2 regions of the Geobacillus sp. PLS 41 genome follow, and region 2 is predicted to be linked to the other one. Evidence: riboswitches for the same ligand, from Rfam matches in the RefSeq annotation. Region 2 holds a riboswitch; the other holds the start of a gene.

Region 1 (11,400 bases), 190 kb from region 2:
TCGAGCGACACTTTTTTCAACAGTCGTCCGCATTTTTCCGCAATCATCCGCCCGACTTCATTCGATCCGGTAAATGAGATGACCTTGACATCAGGATGCTCGACGAGCGCATTGCCGACTGTCGGCCCGTCACCGTGAACCACATGAAACACTCCCGGCGGCAAGCCCGCTTCTTCAAAAATGCGGGCTAATTCCTGCGCCATGATCGGTGTCTCGGGCGCTGGCTTCCATACGACCGCATTGCCGGCAACAATGGCCGGAAACGACTTCCAAGTGGCGATGGCAATGGGAAAATTCCATGGCGTGATGATGCCGACCACTCCAACCGGCACGCGGACACTCATGGCAAATTTGTCCTTCAGTTCAGACGGCGTCGTATCGCCGAACAACCGCCGTCCTTCTCCCGCCATGTAAAACGCCATATCAATGCCTTCCTGCACTTCGCCGCGCGCTTCCTCAATCACTTTGCCCATTTCCATCGTCAACATCCGGGCCAACTGTTCTTTCCGCTCCTTTAGCAGCATCCCAACTTTATACAAGATTTCCGCGCGTTTCGGCGCCGGCACGAGGGCCCACTGTTTTTGCGCTTCTTTGGCTGCCTGAACCGCTTCATCGATATCGTTTGGCCCGGACATCGCCACCTCGGCAATCGTTTCCCCCGTCGCCGGATTGATCACCGGCGCAAATTGCCCGGTGCTTGGCTCCTTCCATTCTCCATTGATATAGTTTTGGATTTTCACTGTATACTCCCCCCATTTTTCTAGATGATTTATTGAGATAATTTATACATTGAACGCCGAGCGATGATCGTCAGGACTTCCTCTTGGCCCGCAAGTCTTGGATCGTTGCCGCCACCGAAATGTGGTTCGGATCGGTCAACACTTCAATCACCGTCGGCTTCTTGGCTTCAAGCGCCAACAGAAGCGCTTCCGTGAACTGTTGTTCCGTCTGCACTTGGAATCCGCAGCTGTTCAAGCATTCTGCCAACCGGGCAAACGACACGCGGCCTAAATCGGTGCCGATGACCCGCCCCGGAAACTGCAATTCTTGATGCATGCGGATGGTGCCGTACATATGATTGTTAAACACAATGCTAATGATCGGAATATCGTATCGAGCGGCCGTTTCCAACTCCTGCACCGTCATCATAAAGCCGCCATCCCCGGATAAAGAAACGACGGTCCGGTCGGGAAAGGCCAGTTTCGCGCCAATGGCAGCCGGCATGCCATATCCCATCGCTCCTGACGTCGGGCCGATGTACGTGTGCCCATCCCCAAACGGGAAAAAGGCGTGAAGCCAACCGGCGAAATTCCCAGCATCGTTCGTAATGACCGCATTTTTCGGCAAATGGTGACCTAAACTCGCCATGACCGCTTCATGGAGAGTTCGTTTTTCAAGCGGCAGCGCGGCCGTTTGTTCGTACCGTTCCCTCCGTTCAGCCGCCCATTCCTGCCAAGACGGCTGCACCGCGATATCGAGCAAACGGGACAGCGCTTCCCGACAGTCAGCCCAAACCGCGATATCCGGTGCATACACTTTTCCGAGCCCATCGCTGTCAATATCGATATGAATCAGCGTCTGCGTTGGAGATAGCAAACGGTAATCTTGCGTCGTCACTTCCGACAGCCGCGTCCCCAACGCAATCACCACATCGGCCTGCTCAGCCGTTTCCATGACCTCTTTCGGCGTCCCTAGGCCTAGGTGGCCGACATAGCACGGATGGTTGTGGGGAAACACATCATGCCTCCGGAACGCCGCCATGACTGGAAGTGCATACTTTTCCGCCCATAAGCGCAGCAGCTGCTCGGCTCCCGACCATTTGACGCCGCCGCCGGCAATCACGAGCGGCCGTTTGGCGCGCTCGAGCCGCTCCTTTATATTCCGTATATCCTCTTGCCTTGGGGCCGGCTTCGGCACATAGGTCTCGGCCATCACTGCTTCCGTTATCGTTTTGGAAAATACATCTTCTGGCAGTGAAACGACGACGGGGCCGGGCCGCCCTGTTTTCGCGGTGCGAAACGCCCGTTGCACCAGCTCTGGCACCCGCTCGGCTTCGCGAATTTCGACCACCCATTTGGCGATCGGACGAAAAAACGCTTCCATATCGACTTCCTGAAATCCTTCACGTCCTAGGAAGCGGCTGTTCACTTGCCCCAAAAACACGACCATCGGAGTGGAATCTTGCCTGGCGGTATGGACGCCGATCGTTAAGTTCGCCCCGCCAACCGCCCTTGTAGCCAGCACGACGCCGCACTTCCGCGACGCTTTCGCATACCCTTCCGCCATAAAGGAAGCACCCCCTTCATGGCGGGCGGAGATGAACTCGATGGATGGCTCATCATAGATGGCATCAAGCAGGGGCAAATAACTTTCCCCCGGCACACCAAACACATAACGGATTTGTTCCTGTTTGAAACATTCGACGATGGCTTGAGCCACCGTGATGTGACGCATCGTTCTCTTCATCGCGCCGATTCCTCCCAATCCACTTGCTTCCATCGTTCAACGGCTTGCTGCAGACGCTCCATCGGCGCTGACAGCGATACGCGGACATATCCTTCCCCTGCGGATCCAAACGCTGTTCCCGGTGTTACGATGACTCCCGCTTCTTCCAGCAATTTGGCGGCAAATCGTTCGGACGAGTATCCGTCATAGACCGGGATCCACAAGAAAAAGGTCGCTTTCGGCCGCTGCACGTCGATGCCCAGTTCTCGAAGTCTCTCGACCATCATATTCATGCGTTGTTCATAAATGCGGCTATTTTCTCGAATAAACGTCCGTCCGTTCGTCAAAGCGGCCACCGCCGCCTTCTGGATCGGAATAAACTGGCACGTATCCGTGTTGCTCTTGATCACCGAAAGCGCTCGAATCATGTCCCGGTTTCCGACTACGTATCCGATGCGGCAGCCGGCCATGTTATAGCTTTTGGACAACGATCCAAATTCCACCGCCACTTCCTTTGCCCCGTCCACCTGCAAAATGCTCGGCGCTTGAAAACCGGCAAACGTCACGAACGAGTAGGCCGCATCATGAGCAATGAACATCTGGTGCTGACGGGCAAGTGAAACGGCTTCGGCAAATACATCCAAATCGACAGCGGCGGCCGTCGGATTGCTCGGATAATTGAGAAACATGATTTTCGCTTGGTCATAAACGGACGAGGGAAGCGCATCAAACCGAGGAATATAACCATGTTGCGCATCGAGCGGCAGCGATAGGCTCTGGCCGCGGGCAAAATGGACGGCCGTCCGATAGACGGGATAGCCCGGATCAGGCACTAAGGCGAGCTCGCCGGGATTGAGAACGGCTTGCAGCAAATGGACGATTCCTTCTTTCGAGCCGATTAACGCCAACACCTCGGTCTCCGGATCGAGCTTGACGCCATATTCCCGTTCATAAAAACGCGCGACCGCTTCCCGATACTCCCTGCAGCCGCCATACGGCGAATACGTATAGTGTTCTGGCGCATCGAGCGCTTCTTTCAACTCTTCGATGACAAAGGAAGGGGGCGGCAAATCGGGGGCGCCGATCCCTAAATCAATGACATCGACCCCGAGCTTTAGCAATTCTTCTTTTTTCTTCTGAAATCGGGAGAACAAATATGGCGGCATCGTCTGCACAATATCGGAAAATGTGTTCAATCCCATCCCTCCTCATAGCCCTTCGTTTCAGTTTATGCGCACGCCCATCACCCTCATGCCCGTCTCACGTTCAAGAAGCAGCCTATCATACCAATGGCTTTCTCACATCAAGACATCATCAAAATCTTTTTTCTCGAAAAGCGGTCGATGCAGGAGAAGGGGTTATTTTTTCACTAAGCTGCTAGAAAAACGCGATCAACCTTCTGAAACCCGGCCCTTTCGCCATAAAAAGAAGCGGCCGGCATCATCCACGGTTCGATGACGCAACTGGCCGCTGTCTATGGAAGCGAAGCGCCGGCGAAGGCGCCGCGATAGACTGCGCAGTTTTCCCCGCATGATCATTCTATGACTAGAAATTTGCACCTTATGCCATTATCATAATCAATCCGAAACGATTTGTAAATATATTTTTTAAAAATTATATATTTTTAAAATAATAAGGAACCGGACCAATTTGCACAACAAACAAGAGGGGCGGTCAACTACCCCCACTTAGCTAACGCTTGAAGTGGGGGCTTGCAACTCCCCAGAAGTGCGAGCGGACTTCGTCCTCCTTCCTTGACTTGGGGTTGCATCAGGGGGCAGGTTGACAACTACCCAACGACGCAGGTCATGCCTGTGTCGTTCCTTCAACGATGTACTCTATTCCTTTTCGTTGAAGGTTCATAGCACCAATGCGGTCATCGTTTGAGGTATATCCGCATGTTCGACAACAAAAGGTGTGTGTACGTTTCTTTCGATTGGCTTTTTCCGTATGACCACACTTTGGACATGTCAAAGAGGTGTAATGCGGAGCAACCACAATCACTTTTGACCCATGCAAACGTGCCTTATACTCTAACATTTGACGGAACTGATAGAAAGCCCACGATACGGTTTCATATCGGTCATGGATACGTACACGTTCTGTTTTTTCACGAATGCCTGTTAAATCTTCTAATACAAAAAGGGTACGTTCTCCATATTGACGAACGAGTGCCTTCGTGACAGCATGGTTCACATCCGTCATCCAACGGTTTTCTCGTTGTCCGATTGTTTTCAACTTCCGACGCGCAGAAGCCGTCCCTTTTTGCTGGAGGGTTTTTCGCATTCGTTTGTACTTGGCACGCATATGCTTGATTTTTCGTCCGTTAAAAAAGATAGTTTTCCCTTGCGAATCATAAGCTACTGCAAGAAAGTTAACCCCTACATCGACACCGACCACTTGGCGAATGTTGTGTTCATCTACGGTTGGAATTGTTTTGGTCATGGGGATGTGCAAAAAGAATTTGTTATGCTTGTAGACGAGTTTGGCTGTGCCAAACGTCCATGAGCCATCAAAATATGGTTCCATGCCTTTTGGTTCGAATGACACTTTGATTCGTCCTTCTAGCGTATTGACAGAAAATAACCCTTGAACAATGGAGTAATCTCGATTCCAAACGAGATCATATTCAGGCTTTTTAAAGCGAACCAATGTCCATTCGTGACCATTGCTTTTTAGGGAGCGGTATCTAGCGATCACCGTTTTAATCACAGATTGCGCCATTTGCGAACGCAAAGCGTAGTTTGATCGAAGTAGACGATAGGTCATGTCGTGTAACTTGGCTTGTGCAAGCACTTTTGTGTCAAAAATCACAACAGACACAGCGTTGCACGCTTGTCGATAAGCGGAAAGGGTGGCTTTCAATACTTCTGCTTGTTCCGCTGTTGGGTAAATTTTTATTTTGGCTGTTAACGTCATGTCCATTTGTCTCACCTCTCTTTCACTAAAAGTGATACAAAAACACAAAAAAAGCGATTCCTCCCCCACTTACTCCCTTTGGTCGTTGAAGTGGGGGTCTCCTCGCCAAAGACGATGAACGTTCGCCCCCCTCCGCTGCTTCGATCAGCACCGAGCGTTTTCCAGCTCATGCTTTTTCCGTTGATCGAACTTCCATATCCTCTCCACCATGCCGAGCATCGCAGCCCGCTTCTTGTCATTGATACAGCGACGACCCTTGCCGAATAAATTGTTGCGCTTTTTCTTTCATCCCCTCCTCTTTGATTTTCCGTTGCAGTTCATGTGAAATGTTCATGGAACAAAATTTCGGCCCGCACATCGAACAAAAATGAGCTGTTTTCGCCGCCTCAGCCGGCAATGTTTCATCATGATACTCGCGGGCCCGTTCCGGATCGAGGGATAAATTGAACTGATCGTTCCAACGAAATTCAAAGCGCGCTTTCGAGAGCGCGTCGTCACGCTGCTGAGCGGCTGGATGCCCTTTTGCCAGATCAGCCGCATGGGCGGCGATTTTATAGGCCACGACCCCGGCGCGTACGTCCTCTTTATTCGGCAACCCTAAATGTTCTTTGGGCGTTACGTAACAAAGCATCGCCGTTCCATAAGCGCCAATGATGGCGGCGCCAATCGCTGACGTAATATGGTCATACCCGGGCGCGATGTCGGTGACAAGCGGCCCTAACGTATAAAACGGCGCTCCATGACAAATTTCCTGTTCCCGCTCGACATTTTCGCGAATTTTATGCATCGGAATGTGCCCCGGCCCTTCGATCATCACCTGCACATCATGCTTCCAGGCGATTTTCGTCAGCTCGCCGAGCGTCTTGAGTTCCGCAAACTGCGCCTCATCGTTCGCATCGGCGATGGAGCCGGGGCGCAAGCCGTCGCCAAGGGAGATCGCGACATCGTATTGTTTCAAAATCTCGCAGATTTCTTCAAAATGCGTATACAAAAAGTTTTCTTCATGGTGGGCCAAACACCATTGGGCGATGATCGAGCCGCCGCGCGAGACAATTCCGGTCGTCCGGTTGGCGGTGAGCGGAATGTAATGAAGCCGCACACCGGCGTGGATCGTCATGTAGTCGACTCCTTGTTCAGCCTGCTCGATGAGCGTCTCGCGGTACACGTCCCATGTCAGCTTCTCCGGCACCCCTCCTACCTTTTCGAGCGCCTGATAAATCGGCACCGTTCCCACGGGGACCGGCGAATTGCGGATGATGTACTCGCGCGTTTCATGAATGTGTTTGCCGGTCGATAAATCCATGACCGTATCGGCGCCCCAACGCACTGCCCAAAGCAATTTTTCCACTTCGTCTTCAATCGATGAAGAAACAGCCGAGTTGCCGATATTGGCATTAATTTTCACATGGAAACGACGTCCGATGATCATCGGTTCGCTCTCTGGATGGTTAATATTGGCCGGAATAATGGCCCGACCAGCGGCGACTTCTTGGCGGACAATTTCTGGATCGATTTGTTCACGAATCGCGACAAACTCCATTTCTGGCGTAATGATCCCCCGTTTGGCGTAATGCATTTGTGTCACTGTTTTTCCGGGCTTTGCCCTCAATGGACGGCGCACAAACGGAAGCGAACGTTGGATCGCAACAGAAGACCGCTCCATTTCCTCCACATCGCCGCGCTCGACAATCCAGCGGCGGCGAAGAGGAGGCAAGCCTTTCTCCACGTCCGGTTCAAAATCGGGATCCGTATACGGGCCCGTCGTATCGTAGACACGCACCGGTTTGTTTTCCACCATTCCTTGCGGCGTTTTCGTTGGCGATAAAGCAATTTCTCTCATCGGCACGCGCACATCCGGGCGCGACCCTTCGATGTACACTTTGCGGCTTTCCGGAAACGACATAAACGAGCGGATGTTTTCCATGCGTGGCTTCCCCTTTCAACATAAAATGATGAAAAATCAGATCTGAAGCCACACCGTCTGAAGCGGGGCAAACACGAGAATAGGCGATGGCGGCCGATTCAAAATAAAAACAGGTTCCGACACCGGAACCTGATCGAAGGCAAAAGGCCAAATGAACAAGACACGTCCATCTGTTCCCGCTGCCTGCTTCCCTACGCTGGCATGACCCAGATCAGGTTCAAAGGGTCAAAGAACTTCATCGCGTTCTTTTCTCAGCCCGGCTCTCGGACTCCCCTAGCAGATAAGCGTATCACAATGATGACTGACTTTTTTTATTCTATCAGGCAATTGGCAAAGATGCAAACCATTTTATTCCAAACGTTGACTCCCACACGTCGTTTGAAAGCCCCTCTTTCTCGAAGAAAGCGTCCTTTTCCTCACTCACACAGAAAATTTCTTCAGCATTGCCCGCATCTCGTCCGCCATCTGACCGAGCGATGTCGACGAAGAGGCGATTTCCTCGACGGAAGCCATTTGTTCCTGGGTCGCTGCCGATACGTTGGCCGCACCAGACGCTGACTGTTCGACAATATTGGTCATCTGTTGGAGTGCGTCGTTCACTTGACGAGCATGCTCCGTCATTTGCTCGATGGCGGACGATACTTGTCCAATTTGTTTGCTCACTTGGCCGACCTCCTCGCGGATATGGGCAAATGATTGGCCGCATGCCGCCGCAACGTTCAATCCTTTCGCCACTTCGGCGATCACCTGTTCGGCAGACGCAACTGCCCGCTTCGTTTCTTCTTGAATGTAACCGATCAGCTCGGAAATTTGTTGCGCTGAGCGCGCTGATTGTTCTGCGAGCTTCCTCACTTCGTCCGCGACAACCGCAAACCCTTTCCCTTGCTCGCCGGCGCGCGCCGCTTCGATCGCCGCATTGAGCGCCAACAAATTCGTCTGCGACGCAATGCCGGTGATCGCTTCCGTAATCTGTCCAATCTCGTTGGAGCGCTCCCCAAGCCCTTTCACCACCTGGCCGAGCGTTTGCACATGATCGTAAATGAACTGCATTTGCTTGGACATTTGTCCGATTGACTGCTTGCCGTCCTCTGCTTTCGCCGATGTTTTCTCAGCCTGGTGCGCCACTTCTTTCGTATGGAAAGCGACGTCGCTCAATGTTTGGGAAATATCATGCACGGACGCGGCGGTGGTGCGAACAGCATCGGCCTGCTCCTCCGCACTTGCCGCAAGCGTTTCCATCGTTGTCGCAATTTGCTCTGTCGCTTTCGTCGTCTGTTCGGCGACGGCGGCAAGCTGCTGAGAATATTGCGCTACTTCTTCGGCATGATGTTGGACTTGCCCCATCACACTTTGCCAAGCGTTTGCCATATCGTTTAACGACGCCGCAATCGGCCGCAGCTGCTGGACGCGATCAAGAGGTATGCGCACCGTCAAATCTCCGCCTGTCATCTTGCCTAAATGTTCGTTAATAACGGCAATCGGGGCAACAAACCGTCGATAGTTGAGCGTTGCCGAAACGAAGCCGAGCATCGCGCCAAACAGCACCGTAGCAACAAGCGTCCACCAAAATGCCGCCCCGCGAATGCCGTTGACCAGGCATGTGGCCATGCCGATCGCCGCTGTGCCAGGAATGACAACGAACATTGTGCGGATAATATAACTGGATAAAGACAAAGTCGTTCTCCTCCTTTTCCATTATGCAATCGTCTTTTCTTTATCTTCACCGCTTAAATAGATTCGTGAATGATCATTCATTTTCCTTCCTGGCCATAATCATGAATGTGTGGATTTGCAAAGATTTTCTAGTCTAAAAGGCTGGTGAAAAACAACGGATTCGCTCGGTTTGGGAGAAATCGCAAGGAATTAAGTTGTGGCGCCGCAAGACTTTTCAATTTGAACAACAGTGTTGAAGAGCAATATTCCCTCTTAAATCGCCAGCCTTCTAAAAGGCTGGTGATTTAGTGAAAAGCCGCGGAAAACGGAATCTCTTCTCAAATTGAGAAGTCCTGTAAAATCAACGCTTCTCTTTCAGCCGAAAGCAACGGGTTCGGCGAAATCGGTCGTTTTTCACCAGCCCTCTAAAGGGCTGATGATTTAGTGAAAAACGCGGCTGATCCCGGTCGTTTTTTCATTTGAGAAACATTGAGAAATCAACTTTCATTTTTTGGAGAAATGCCGCTGATTGGCGTGCGACAGCCTTTTTTCACCGGCCTTCTAAAAAACAACAAGGCCCCACTCAAAAGCGTCATTCTTTTGATCGTTGATGATCCGTCACGAAAGATAAGAAAAGGCGTCCCGACCCTCTTGGGACACCCCCTGCTGTTTTCTGCTTTACACCGTCGGTTTTTCCGTTGTCACATACGTCCCAGCGATAAAATCGTGAATCGACCGTTTGTCTTCTCTCGCAGCGACCATAATCGCACTAATGATGAGACCAATGCCAAACGTGATAAAGTATACGAGTCCGCCAACGAACGAGCGCAAAAACATCGTGCCGACCCCAACTTTTCCGCCGTTGACTTTCGCAATCCGGATGCCAAGCATCCGCTTGCCGACCGTATATCCGTACCAAACAGCCGGGACGATTAACGCGTAAAGGATGTTCGCTAATGACGTAAACCAGTTCGTTTCCCAACTGCCAGTGATGAAATAGCCGATGATCGAAATCGGAATGCCAACGACAATCGCATCCAACAAGTTAGCCAACAGCCGCTTCCAAAATCCAGCCGGATTCGTCACCGCCATATGTCTTCCCTCCTGTTGCCTTTTCTATATTGTATTCGCAATCAACAGCGTAATTGTCTTTATTTTAACCTGAATTGTGGAAAGGAATCTATACTATAGTTTGGTGTTTGCCGCCATTATTGGGCGGCAGGAGTGAATGCGTCTTTTCACGATTCGTAAAAAAGATAGCCCAAAAGGCCATTTTTGCAACCGAGACACAGTTGGCTGCCGTGCCGTTTCATACATAAAGAAAAAGCAGCTTGTGAAGCGGATCGATCATCCGAATACAGGCGGCTTTTCCCCTCGTTTAGCCAAGCTTGGCCACCACCGCCGAAAAATCGTCCGGAAGCGGCCCTTTTTGCGCAAAATGGCGGCGCAGATGGTCCAAAAGCACCTGCTCGTCCAATAAAATATGCGGCGTTAGCGCATCGCGGAACGCTTCAATCTTTTGCCGAACGGATCCCGCCCCCCCTTCAATCGCCCCGTCGGAATACAACACAAGCGTCGCCCCCGGCTCGTAGCGCAACCGGCCGCTGTCGACAAAAAGGCGCGGAAGCAGCCCGATCGGCGCGCAGCCGCGGTCCAACTCCGCCACCGTTCCGTCCGGTTGGAACAAAAACCCCGGCGGATGGCCGGCTGATGCATATTCAATCATCCGTTCCTTGACATCCACAAGAACATACACGGCGGTGAAATAATACGTCATCCGCCCGTTTTCATGGTACAACTGGCGCATATGGCGGTTCAACTCGCGAAACACTTCCGTCGGAACGATCCCTTTGCGGATGACGCCGTTTAAGAGCGAGCGGACCGACATGCAAATGAGTGAAGCCGCTGCCCCATGACCCATCACATCCATTAAAAAAATGCCGTACCGCTGTTTGTCGATCGGATACCAGGCGTACATATCGCCCCCCAGCTCCCGTGATGGGATGTACGTTCCGGCAATCTGGATTCCTTTGGCCGACAACGGCTTGCTCAACACGCGCTTTTGCACCTCGCGGGCCAGCCGCAAGTCATCTTTCATCGCTGCGATGTATGGGTTCTCATAAGTTGGACCGGCAAATAAAAACAAGTAAAAAGCGATTCCTCCATCATGGCCAGGCACAGCCCGCACCGTCGTCTGCCTGACATAGACCGAACCGTTTTTCCGCCGCCAGCGCACCCACCCCCTCCATTCTCCACTTTCCCCAGTTCCCGCTTGAATCACCTCATAAAGCCAGGCCTCGTAATAACCCGCGTAAAGCGTATGCAGCGGCTGACCGACAATCTCTACACCATGGCCAGTGATTTTTGTGAACGCCGGATTGACAAACTGAACGACAAACTGGCCATCGGTTACGAGCATCGCCTGTTCCATCGCTTTGTACACTTGTTCAGCGAGCTGC
Region 2 (11,400 bases):
CTCGCGGCAGCGAACCTCCCATTTCATCACCCTGCCCCACCTTCCGCCAACACCGGCTCTCGGATGTCAAGCCGTTCGTCCCGAACGAGCGCCCCATCTTCAATCACCCACTGTCTCGTCGCAAAGCGGCGGACGATTTGTTCGTCATGTGTAACCATCATGATCGCCGCCCCTTGTTCACGGTATGCTTCAAGCATTTCGAGCAACGCGAACGTATTTTTTGCATCTTGCCCAAATGTCGGCTCATCAAGCAAAAAGAGGCGCTGGCCGGCGACGATCGAAGCGGCGACGCTCAACCGCCGCTTTTGTCCGACCGACAGTTGGTACGGGTGCTGGTCTTGCTGCTCAACAAGGTCAAATTCACGCAACAGACGGTCGACGATTCCCTCAATTTCCTCTTTCGGCCGCCCCTCAAGCCGAAGCGAGTAGGCGAGCTCTTCGCGAACGGAATGGGCGACAAATTGCCATTCCGGATTTTGGAAAACAAACGCAATATGGCGGTAAAGCGGGTGTTGCCGCTTGATGTCGGCGCCTAGCAGCATATACTCTCCGTCCGTGCGGATGAGTTGCATAAGCGCGTGCAGCAACGTGCTTTTACCGGCGCCGTTTTTTCCGGTGACGGCAATCCATTCGCCGGCGTGCACCGTTGCTTCAGGAACATAGATTTTCGCCTCCCGGCCGCGGAACCCGCGAAAACGGGCGAGGCGAAGAAGCTCCTCGCCTCGATGGCGATTTCGCCGCCTTGCCGTCCGGTCATAGTCATCCCAGACGCCTGGATACCAAATCCCTTCAGCGGCAATGACGTCTTTATAGTCGGAAAACACCGCCTTCGCCTCGCCGTCGGCGATGATGCGCCCATCGCGGCCGAACAAGACAATGCGATCCACAAAGTCGAGCACATGGTCAATTTTATGCTCGACGATGATGACCGTTTTGCCGCGGCCCACCTGCTTCACCGTTTGCCATACCGCCTTCGTCCCTTCTTCATCAAGCAGCGCCGTCGGCTCATCCAAAAACAAGACATCCGGCTCAAGCGCCAGCACCGAAGCAAGAGCCAATCGCTGCTTCATTCCACCGGAAAGCGTATGAATATCCGTATGCGGAGCGATCTCCAAACCGACTTGGTTCAGCAGGGCACGGATGCGGACGGGCATCTCGTGGCGCGGCACGCTTCGATTTTCGAGGGCAAAAGCGATTTCCTCGTCCGCATACGGCATGCAAAATTGCGCATCAGGATCTTGGAAAACATAGCCCCACCGTTCCGGCCGCTTAAGGCGCTCCGCTTTCATCGGCACATCGATCGAGCGGGGAATGATGCCAGCCATCACTTGCAATAATGTCGACTTGCCGCATCCGGACGGACCAAGGAGGAGCACTTTCTCCCCCTCGGCAATCGAAAGCGACAAGTCGCGAAACAGCAGCCCGTCGCTCCCGGGAAATTTCAGGCGCAGCCGATCAATCGCAATTGCTTGTTTCATCGCCATTCGCCGCCTTACCGGTTCAATGCATCGTAATCGTCTTTCGAGGCCGGCCGCCACATTTGCGTCACTCCGGTTTTTTCGAGCGCTTTCGCCAATGAAACAGCAAGCACGCCGGAGATGAGGATGGCGCCGATAAAACGCGCCAGCAAAAAGAGCGCCATATTCCATGGGGCGAGCGCCTCAATATAGCCTTTGTAAAAGTCCATGATGAGCGAGCCAATCGTCGCCCCGACCGCGCCGAGCGATACAACGAACGTATCAAAGCGCCGATAGCGGAAGGCGGCAAAGACGAGCTCGGCCAACAGCCCTTGAACGACCCCGTAAATGAGCACTTCAAGCCCCCATTGCGATCCCATGATCAGCTCGCCGGACGAAGCCGCAATCTCCGCGAGCAACGCCACCCCTGGCTTGCGAATGAGCAAATAAGCGAGCGAGGAGGCGATAAACCACATGCCGTAAATGAATTGATCGAGATGAAACCCTACTGCTCCCACCGCGCTATATAGCGGTCCCCATAATTTGTAAATAACGCCAAACACAATCGCAATGACGATCGTCGTTAAAATATCCACCAATCTTAACCCTTTTGTCTTCACTTCCATCCTGTTCTCCTCCTTGTCTCACGTCAACGGCTCGCCGCCAATTCAGCCGACGGCCACTGCTCAAGCCGATACGCCATCTCCCAAAACTCGTACTCATATTCGCTGCTGATGAGGAAATGCCGCTTCATCCGATGGCGATCCTCTTCGGTGACCTCGTCAGCGATGTCGTCAAGCCGCGCGATTTGCTCTTCCACAAGCGAGCGGAACCAGTCCGAACTGTAGGTGCCGATCCATTTTTCATAAATCGGATCGTTCGGGCGGCACGTTTTCAAGCGCTCGCCAATTTCGTAATACAGCCAGTAGCACGGCAAAATGGCGGCGATAACATCACCGAGATGCCCTTCGTACGCCGCGCGGTACATGTGCGACGTATAGGCGTACGCCGTCGGCGCCGGAATGAACGCCGCCCTTTCCTCTTCTGTAATGCCCAAGAGCTCGGCGAACGTTTCATGCAGAGACAGCTCGGCTTCGCACGTGCTTTGTGCATGGTGCGCCAACCGGGCTGTCGTCGCCAAATCCGGCGATTTCGCCGCCCCGATCGCCTGCACGCGGGCAAAATGGCGCAAATAATAGGCATCTTGCATCACGTAATAGCGAAACTTCTCGCGCGCAAGCGTCCCTTGGCCAAGCTCCTGAACAAACGGATGGCGGAAACTCGCCTGCCAGATCGGATCGGCCGCTTGGCGCAATTGTTTGGCAAATGACATTCGTTTTCCCCCTTTTTGGCAAAATAAAAACGCCGCTTCCTTTGCCGATTGGCGTAAAGAAAGCGGCGTGGGCATGCGACGTTGGCAAGGCAAAGCCTAGCCTTGCTGTGCTGCTCCTCCACTTCCCTACGCTGGCATTACCCAGATCAGGTGCTAAGGGTCTCAAAGGCACACTTTGATCTCAGCCTTTCTAAAGGCCCCCCTAGTGGATGATGGTGCAATTTTCAGTTTTCTTTACACTTAATCATACCATGGCACGAACGATTGTCAATCTTTTTTTCTCCGACGTTGCGCTATGCGTTGCAATCCGCTATGATGGAAACGCAGCAATTGACGACGGAATGGGAGTGGAAACGATGGCGAAGGTCATCCTGAAAAGAGAACGGAAAAAACGGCTTGAGCAAGGGCATCCATGGATTTTTCAAAGTGAAGTTGACCGCATCGAAGGCGATGCTGCGCCGGGCGACTTCGTTGACGTTTACAATCATCAAGGGTATTGGCTGGCGAAAGGATATATCAACCCCGCTTCGCAAATCATCGTCCGCGTCTTGACGCAAAACCCAAACGATGAACTCGATGAGCGCTTTTTCATCGACCGCATCCGTCAGGCGTGGGCGTACCGTGAACGGATGATTCCCGGCGTTCGCTCCTGCCGCGCCGTCTATGGCGAAGCCGACTTTTTGCCCGGATTGATCGTCGACAAATATGAAGATGTGCTTGTTGTGCAAATTTTGGCGCTCGGCATGGAAAGGCGGAAAGACTGGATTTTGCGCGGCTTGCTTGACGTGTTTGCCCCAAGGGCCATTTATTTGCGCAACGATGTGTCCGTTCGGGAGCTTGAGGGTCTCAAACAAGAAAAAGGCTTTTGGTACGGGGAAGCGGAAACGGAAATCGAAATCGAGGAAAACGGCGTGAAATACATCGTCGATATTGAAAACGGACAAAAAACAGGCTTTTTCTTCGACCAACGGCAAAACCGCGCCGCTCTTCGTCCGCTCATCGGTCCGGAGACAACCGTGCTCGACTGCTTCACCCATACCGGCTCGTTTATGCTAAACGCTTGTCTGTATGGGGCAAAACATGCTACTGCCGTCGATATTTCTGAACATGCCATCGAAACAGCGAAACGGAACGCCGCGTTAAACGGATTCACGAACGTTGAATTTGTCGTCGCCAACGCCTTCGACTATTTGCGCGAATCGGTGCGCGCCGGCAAACAGTGGGATGTCGTCATCATCGACCCGCCGGCGTTCGCGAAATCGGCCCATGCCGTCCCGAAGGCGCTGCGCGGCTATAAAGACATTAACTTAAACGGATTGAAGCTTGTCAAAGACGGCGGCTTTTTCGTCACATCAAGCTGCTCGTACCACGTCCGCCCGCACCTATTTCAAGAGATGATCGCTGATGCGGCATTTGACGCGAAAAAAGTGCTGCGCCAAGTATATTGGAACGGCGCCGGCTACGACCACCCGAAACTCCTTGCCGCGGAAGAAGGCGACTACTTAAAATTCGCCATTTACGAAGTGCATTCCCGGCGGTGACGAGCCGCACTCAAAGGCCGTTTCGATGCGCCGCTGGGCAGAAAAAACGCCTAGGGGTTATCCCTAAGCGTTTTTTCGTTCCCTGGGGCGAAGCGATTGTTCTTTATGCAAGACCGACAGATAGACAAGCATCGAAAGGAGCACCGAACCGCTAGCAGCTAAATAAATGCTCGGATAGCCGAACCAATGGCTGATTTGGCCAAACACCATCGCCCCAACGCCAACGCCTAAATCAAAAAAGGAGAAAAATGTCGCGTTCGCCATTCCCTTGCGGTGGGCAGGGGCCCGCTCGACGGACCACGCCTGCAGCCCGGGCTGCACCATGCCAAAGCCGAAACCGTACAGCACCGCCGCCAAAAGCAACGCCCATTCTCCCGGCAGCCAAGCGAGAAGAAGCATCGCCAGCAAAATAAGCCCCGCACCAGGGAGAAAGACGGCCCGATGCCCTTTTCGGTCATACAACTGGCCAGCGAACGTTCGCGTCACCATCAAGGCAAGCGCATAAAGCAAAAAGTACAGCTGCAGGCCGCCGATCTGCTTTTGCGCCGTATATAGAGGCAAGAATGAGGCGATGCCGCCGAACGTCACCGTCAAGAAAAACAACAGCACCGACGGAGTTAAAGCGCTTTTTTCGTACAAATCCCATCTGTTCGCCCCTTTGCCATGCACGGCTTCCACTTTTTTATACGTGATCGCGGCGGCAAACAGCACCGAAGCGACTCCAAGCGCCGCACAAATGGCAAACAGATGGCTAAACGGAATCATAGCGGCAAGCACAAGTCCAAGCGACGGACCAAACGCCAAGGCGATATTTCCGGACAGCCCGTAATAGCCCATTCCTTCCCCGCGGCGGCTCGCTGGAATGATGTCCGTCGCCACCGTTCCGGAAGCGGTTGTTGAAAACCCCCAGCCGATTCCTTGGACGACCCGCATCAAAAAGAGAAGGAAAATGCTTGAGATCAAGCTGTAGGAACCGACAGAAATGACAAAAATGAGAAGACCCAATAAAAACACAAACCGGCGCCCTTTCGTCTCAAGCGCATGGCCGGCGAACGGACGGACGATGAGCGCCGAAAACGTAAACACACCAACGACAACGCCAATCAGCTGATCGTTGCCGCCCAAATGCTCGACAAACAGCGGAATGGTCGGCAGCGTCATTTGAAACCCAAGAAACACAAAAAAATTGGCCAAACAAATCAAAACGAAATCTTTCGTCCATATTTTTTCTTTTTGTTCTGCAATAAGCGGCTGCTGCTCCGCTCCCATACCGATCCCCCTTGCGAACTATGTATTTCGTGTCCCTTAATATTTGTTAGTATAACATAATCATATGCCGCCGTTTAAGCAAAATGTGATTTCACCGTTCTCCCGGCAGGATGACGCCAAAAAAGCCCCGCCCAGCCGGCGGTTTCCCGGGTGTTGTTTGCGCAGCATCATCCTTCTATTATGCATGAAGAAAAAAGCCGCCGAAGAATCGGCAGCCTTTACCATCCTTTCCGTATTCATTGATTCATTCAACACGGAAAGGCAAATTCCTTCTTATTCTTTCCAGATGTATACGCGCGCCTCGTACGGCTTCAGCTTAAAACGCGTCGCATTTTTATGCGGACGGACCGGGTAGTTCGAAAGCGCCAAATCGCTTGACTGAAGGCGGAAGCCGTCATAGCGGTAAAGTGAAGGACGATCGGATACGTTGACAATGATAAGCGCCCGATCGCGGCCAAGCGTTCTTGTGTACGCGTAAATGGATGGGTTGTTTTCCAAAAGCAGATCGTAGGTTCCATAAACAAACAGCTCGTTCGCTTTCCGAAGCTGAATCATTTGTCGATAAAACGACCATACCGAGTTCGGGTCGCGCCGCTCGGCCTCGACATTGATCGTACGATAGTTTTCGTTCACCTTGATCCATGGCGTACCTGTCGTGAATCCAGCGTTTGGGGCACCAGACCATTGCATCGGGGTGCGCGAGTTGTCGCGCCCGGTTTGCCAAATGATCTTCATCACTTCCTCATGTGTCCGGCCGTTCGCCCGTTCGAGTTCATACAGACGCAAGGCAGCGACATCGCGGTAGTCGCGAATGTCGGAGAATTGCACGTTCGTCATCCCGATCTCTTGCCCTTGGTAAATGAACGGCGTCCCTTGCATGAAAAAGTAGAGCGCGCCAAGCGCCTTCGCGCTCTCCGCCCAATACTCGCCGTCATTTCCCCATGTCGACACTGATCGAGGCAAGTCGTGGTTTTCCAAAAAGAGCGCGTTCCACCCACGGTTTTCCAATCCTTTTTGCCATTTCGTCAACGTCCGCTTCAGCCGGCGGACATCGATCGAACCATCGGCTTTCCTTTTCCAAAGCCCTAAATGCTCAAACTGAAAAATCATATGAAACACGCCGTTTTCTTCCCCGACCCATTGTTCGGCCTCATCAACCGTTACTCCGTTCGCCTCGCCGACCGTCATAATGTCATATCGTGCAAACGTTTGCTCTTTCAACTCTCGCAAATACTCCATAATCCCTGGCTGGTTCATGTGCGCAGCAAATGACGGCACGTACTTCAGCCCCTTCGGATTTGGCAAATCGGGAAGACCCGGCTTTTTCTTAATGTGGGAAATCGCGTCGATGCGAAAGCCGTCGATGCCTTTATCCAGCCACCAGTTGATCATGTCATACAGCGCTTGGCGCACCTCGCTGTTTTCCCAGTTCAAATCGGGCTGTTTCACATCGAAAAGATGTAAATAGTACTGACCCGTCCGCTCGTCATACTGCCATGCCGAGCCGCCGAAAATGCTTTCCCAGTTGTTCGGTTCGCGCCCATCTTTGCCGTCGCGCCAAATGTACCAGTCGCGCTTCGGATTGTCTCGCGATGACCGCGATTCGATAAACCACGGATGCTCATCACTCGTATGATTGATGACCAAATCCAAAATGATTTTCAACCCGCGCCGATGGGCTTGGGCAAGCAATTCATCGAAGTCATCCATCGTTCCAAACTCATCCATAATGGCATAATAATCGCTGATGTCATATCCGTTATCGGCGTTCGGCGACCGGTAAATCGGACAAATCCAAACGATGTCGACTCCAAGCTCCACCAAATAATCCAGCTTTTCGATGATGCCGCGAAGATCACCGATGCCGTCGCCGTTGGCATCCATAAAGCTGCGAGGATAAATTTGATACGCAACGCCTTCTTTCCACCATGTTTTTTTCAAGGCTGCCTCCTCCTTGTGCACACGTTTTCACTATTAACTGTACACTATATTGGTGCGGTAAACAACTTCTCTTTTTCTCAAAAAACAGCCGTTTGGCGGGGCTGCACGCTCCTGCCAAACGGCTGGGTTGAACAACTGGTCACTCACCGGTTGCGCGGCTCGCTTCGTAAATTTTTAAATTGTGATATACCACCTCGAGCATCGGAGCATGGATGCCATGCCGCTTCGCCAATGCTAGCAAATACCCTTGCAAATGATCGGCTTCAATGAGCTGTCCTTTTTCCATATCGCGCTGCATGGACGATTTCATCGTTGGGGCGATCTGCTCGAGCTGGGTGCGCTGCCGCTCGGCCATTTCATCGGTCAGCGGCGCCCCATGCGCCTGAATGATCGTTTTGATTTCCCGAAACAGCCGATCGATGATGACGCTCCCGTACTCCCCGGAACGGATCGGCCCGATCGGGGCGCGGAACAGCGTTGTCACGCCCGACATCGTCGCGATAAACAAATATTTGTTCCACATATCAGCTGCAATTTGTTCGCTTAGGCGAAAGCAGGCGTTAGCGCCGGCAAACAACGATGCAAGCACCTCCGTTCGCTCGCTCCGCCCGTTTGGCCATTCACCGAAACGCATCTCATGCGCCGGGCTCGTTTGGATGATCTCCCCTCTCTCGTTTAACGTCGTTTCGATAAAGCAAAGCCCGCCTAAGACATTCTCGCGGCCGAACGCCTTCCATAACGCATCCATATGGGCCATGCCATTTAACAACGGCAAAATCATCGTCGCCTCTCCAACATACGGTTTCGCGTCGGCGATGGCGCCGTCTAAATGGTACGCTTTGCTTGAGAACACGACAAGATCAAATGGCTCGGCCGATTCGCCGGCAACAAGCAATTTCGGCGCCAATCCCACATCGCCATGGACACTGTGGATGACAAGCCCATATTTCTCCAGTTCCTGTTTTCTGCGCTCGCGAACAAGAAACGTTACGTCCACCCCTTTTTCAAGCAGACGGCCGCCGAAATACCCGCCGACCGCTCCTGCTCCGACAAACAGAATGCGCATCATATGTACAGCTCCTTTCTCCACTGAGGGTTGATCCAACGCTCCCAACGTCTTTCACAAAAACCATGCCGCCAATCGAACATTTTCTCAGCGATGATGAACAAGAAGAAAAAAAGGAAGAAGGGAACGCGCCCCTCCTTCCTTCCCGTTTGCTAGCAGCAACGCGACACTTTGCCGCCTTTAGCATTGTAGCGTGCCTCTTGCGCCTCGCAGAAAAACTCTTTCCGCGACTTAATCGGCTCGCCAGGATGATGGGTTTTCATATGCTCGACATATTTTTCATAGCTCGGCACACCGACAAGCAAGTCAAGAAACTGCCGGCGATAAGCCAAAACGTTTTGCAGCCATTTAGGCATAGTGCTTCGCTCCTTCTCCATCGCGCGGCACGTACGGCGCTTCCTTGAGCGGCACATGTTTGTTTTGCAATACTTTGATCCAAATGTTCAACGCCGAGATCAGCATCGCGATCACAACGAGCATGAAAATCGCGCACAATGTCGCATCAATGTAATCGTTCATAATAATTTGCCGCATTTGCGCCTCATTCGTTGCCGGCGCCAAAATTTTGCCTTGGCTCAAGCTGTCTTGGAACATTTTCGCATGCGACAAGAAACCAATTTTGACATTTTCGTGGAACAGTTTTTGATACCCGGCTGTCAGCGTGACGACCAAAAGCCATGTTGTCGGCACGAGCGTGACCCAAACATATGCCTTTTTGCCCATTTTAAATAGAACCGTCGTCGCAAACAACAAGGCGATGCCAGCCAACATTTGATTGGCGATGCCAAACAGCGGCCATAGCGTGTTGATGCCGCCGAGCGGGTCGACGACGCCTTGGTACAGGAAGTAACCCCACGCCAGTACGCAAAGGGTCGTAGCGATCAAGTTCGAGGCAAGCGAATCCGTTTTGCCGAGCGGTTTGTAAAACGTGCCCATAATGTCTTGGATCATGAAACGGCCGACGCGCGTGCCGGCGTCAATCGTCGTCAAGATGAACAGCGCTTCAAACAGGATGGCAAAGTGATACCAGAACGCCATAAGCGCCTTGCCGCCGATGACGCTCGATAAAATGTGCGCCATCCCGATCGCCAACGTCGGCGCCCCGCCCGTGCGTGACAACACCGTTTGTTCGCCGACGTCTTTCGCCAACTGCGCAAGCATATCCGGCGTGACGGTGAAGCCCCATGACGATACCACTTTTGCCGCCTGCGCCACATCGGTTCCGATGACAGCAGCCGGGCTGTTGATGGCAAAATACGCCCCTGGCGTCAAGACGCAAGCCGCCACCATCGCCATGACAGCGACGAACGACTCCATCAGCATCGCACCGTAGCCGATCGGCCGCGCATGGCTTTCAAGCTCAATCATCTTCGGCGTTGTGCCGGATGAAACGAGCGCGTGGAATCCAGACACCGCGCCGCAAGCGATCGTAATGAACAAGAACGGGAACAAGTTGCCTGCAAACACCGGCCCGGTGCCATCGATAAATTTCGTCACTGCCGGCATTTGCAAGTCCGGCATGACGACGAAAATGCCGAGCGCCAATCCGACAATCGTGCCGATTTTCAAGAACGTGCTCAAATAGTCGCGCGGCGCCAACAACAGCCATACCGGCAACGCCGAAGCGACAAAGCCATAAATGATCATTAAGATGGCGATCGTTTCCCCTTTTAGCGTAAACATCGCCGAGAGCGTCGGGTGCTCCGCGACATATTGCCCGACCACGATCGACAAAATCAACAGCACAAATCCCCCAAGCGACGCTTCAGCAACGCGCCCTGGACGGATGAAGCGCATGTAAATGCCCATCAAAATCGCAATCGGAATCGTCGCGGCGATCGTAAACATCCCCCACGGGCTTCCGACAAGCGCTTTCACGACAACGAGCGCCAATACGGCCAATAAAATAATCATAATGCCCAAAATGCCAAGCGCTGCGATAAAGCCCGTCACCGGACCCATTTCTTCCTTAATCATTTCGCCGAGCGACTTCCCGTTGCGGCGCATCGAAGCGAACAAAATGACAAAGTCTTGCACCGCTCCGCCGAGCACAACGCCGATCACAATCCAAAGCGTCCCAGGCAGATAGCCCATCTGCGCGGCCAAAATCGGTCCGACAAGCGGTCCCGCACCCGCAATAGCGGCAAAGTGATGGCCAAATAGCACCCATTTGTTCGTCGGAACATAGTCCTTCCCGTCATTGAACACTTCCGCTGGCGTTTTCCGGTTATCATCAAGACCAAACACTTTGCGGGCGATAAACCGGCTGTAAAACCGATAAGCGACCGCATACGTGCAGACGGCGGCGACGATAAGCCACATGGCGTTGACCGATTCGCCGCGGCTTAAAGCCAAAATGGCAAACGCTGCGGCCCCAAGGACGGAAATCAGGCCCCATAACAAAATCGATTTTAGCCCCTTCACACGGCTTCCCCCTTTATTTATTTGTCAAAATCCTTTACGTCACTATTATATTCATTATTCTGAAAAATTTAAAGTATTTTTTTATCTTCAGCTAACATATCGTTTGGTTCTATAGGAAAGTTTTCCTGCATTCCTATTGCAAAAAAGTATAAAACAAGTCTTTGGCGCAAAAAATGTAATTGCACCCATCGGCTTAACCAGCAACTGACCATGAAGCACCCATCGATTGTCTCCAGCTCCATCTGACGGTGCAACGGACAAAGCAACGATCAACTAATATTATCTCAGTAAAGGGTTCGAGAAGGTGAAAGCGATCGAAGCATTGTTATGGAGCATTGCTTTGCCTGGATTCGGGCAACTGTTGAACAA

What was found. A riboswitch is a leader RNA that binds a small molecule or an ion and turns the genes downstream of it on or off. The one in region 2 is predicted to bind thiamine pyrophosphate.
Region 1: another riboswitch for thiamine pyrophosphate. It lies ahead of thiC (phosphomethylpyrimidine synthase ThiC); the one in region 2 lies ahead of tenA (thiaminase II).

Annotation. Positions count from the first base shown of each region.
Region 1 covers NZ_CM151395.1:110,763-122,162, forward strand. Annotated here, with positions in the region: gene ACVX3G_RS00535 (aldehyde dehydrogenase family protein) at 1-740, opposite strand, end outside; gene ACVX3G_RS00540 (thiamine pyrophosphate-binding protein) at 811-2,466, opposite strand; gene ACVX3G_RS00545 (aminotransferase class I/II-fold pyridoxal phosphate-dependent enzyme) at 2,463-3,641, opposite strand; gene ACVX3G_RS00550 (RNA-guided endonuclease InsQ/TnpB family protein) at 4,252-5,370, opposite strand; gene thiC (phosphomethylpyrimidine synthase ThiC) at 5,600-7,288, opposite strand; TPP riboswitch at 7,460-7,573, opposite strand; gene ACVX3G_RS00560 (methyl-accepting chemotaxis protein) at 7,709-8,962, opposite strand; gene ACVX3G_RS00565 (RDD family protein) at 9,620-10,033, opposite strand; gene ACVX3G_RS00570 (PP2C family protein-serine/threonine phosphatase) at 10,320-11,400, opposite strand, start outside.
Region 2 covers NZ_CM151395.1:3,433,506-3,444,905, forward strand. Annotated here, with positions in the region: gene ACVX3G_RS17150 (energy-coupling factor transporter transmembrane component T family protein) at 1-27, opposite strand, end outside; gene ACVX3G_RS17155 (ABC transporter ATP-binding protein) at 27-1,478, opposite strand; gene ACVX3G_RS17160 (ECF transporter S component) at 1,493-2,083, opposite strand; gene tenA (thiaminase II) at 2,107-2,790, opposite strand; TPP riboswitch at 2,897-3,004, opposite strand; gene ACVX3G_RS17170 (class I SAM-dependent rRNA methyltransferase) at 3,147-4,331, shown strand; gene ACVX3G_RS17175 (MFS transporter) at 4,395-5,600, opposite strand; gene ACVX3G_RS17180 (glycoside hydrolase family 13 protein) at 5,874-7,541, opposite strand; gene ACVX3G_RS17185 (ketopantoate reductase family protein) at 7,681-8,607, opposite strand; gene ACVX3G_RS17190 (YbdD/YjiX family protein) at 8,760-8,963, opposite strand; gene ACVX3G_RS17195 (carbon starvation CstA family protein) at 8,956-11,031, opposite strand; partial or broken gene ACVX3G_RS17200 (hypothetical protein) at 11,336-11,400, shown strand, end outside.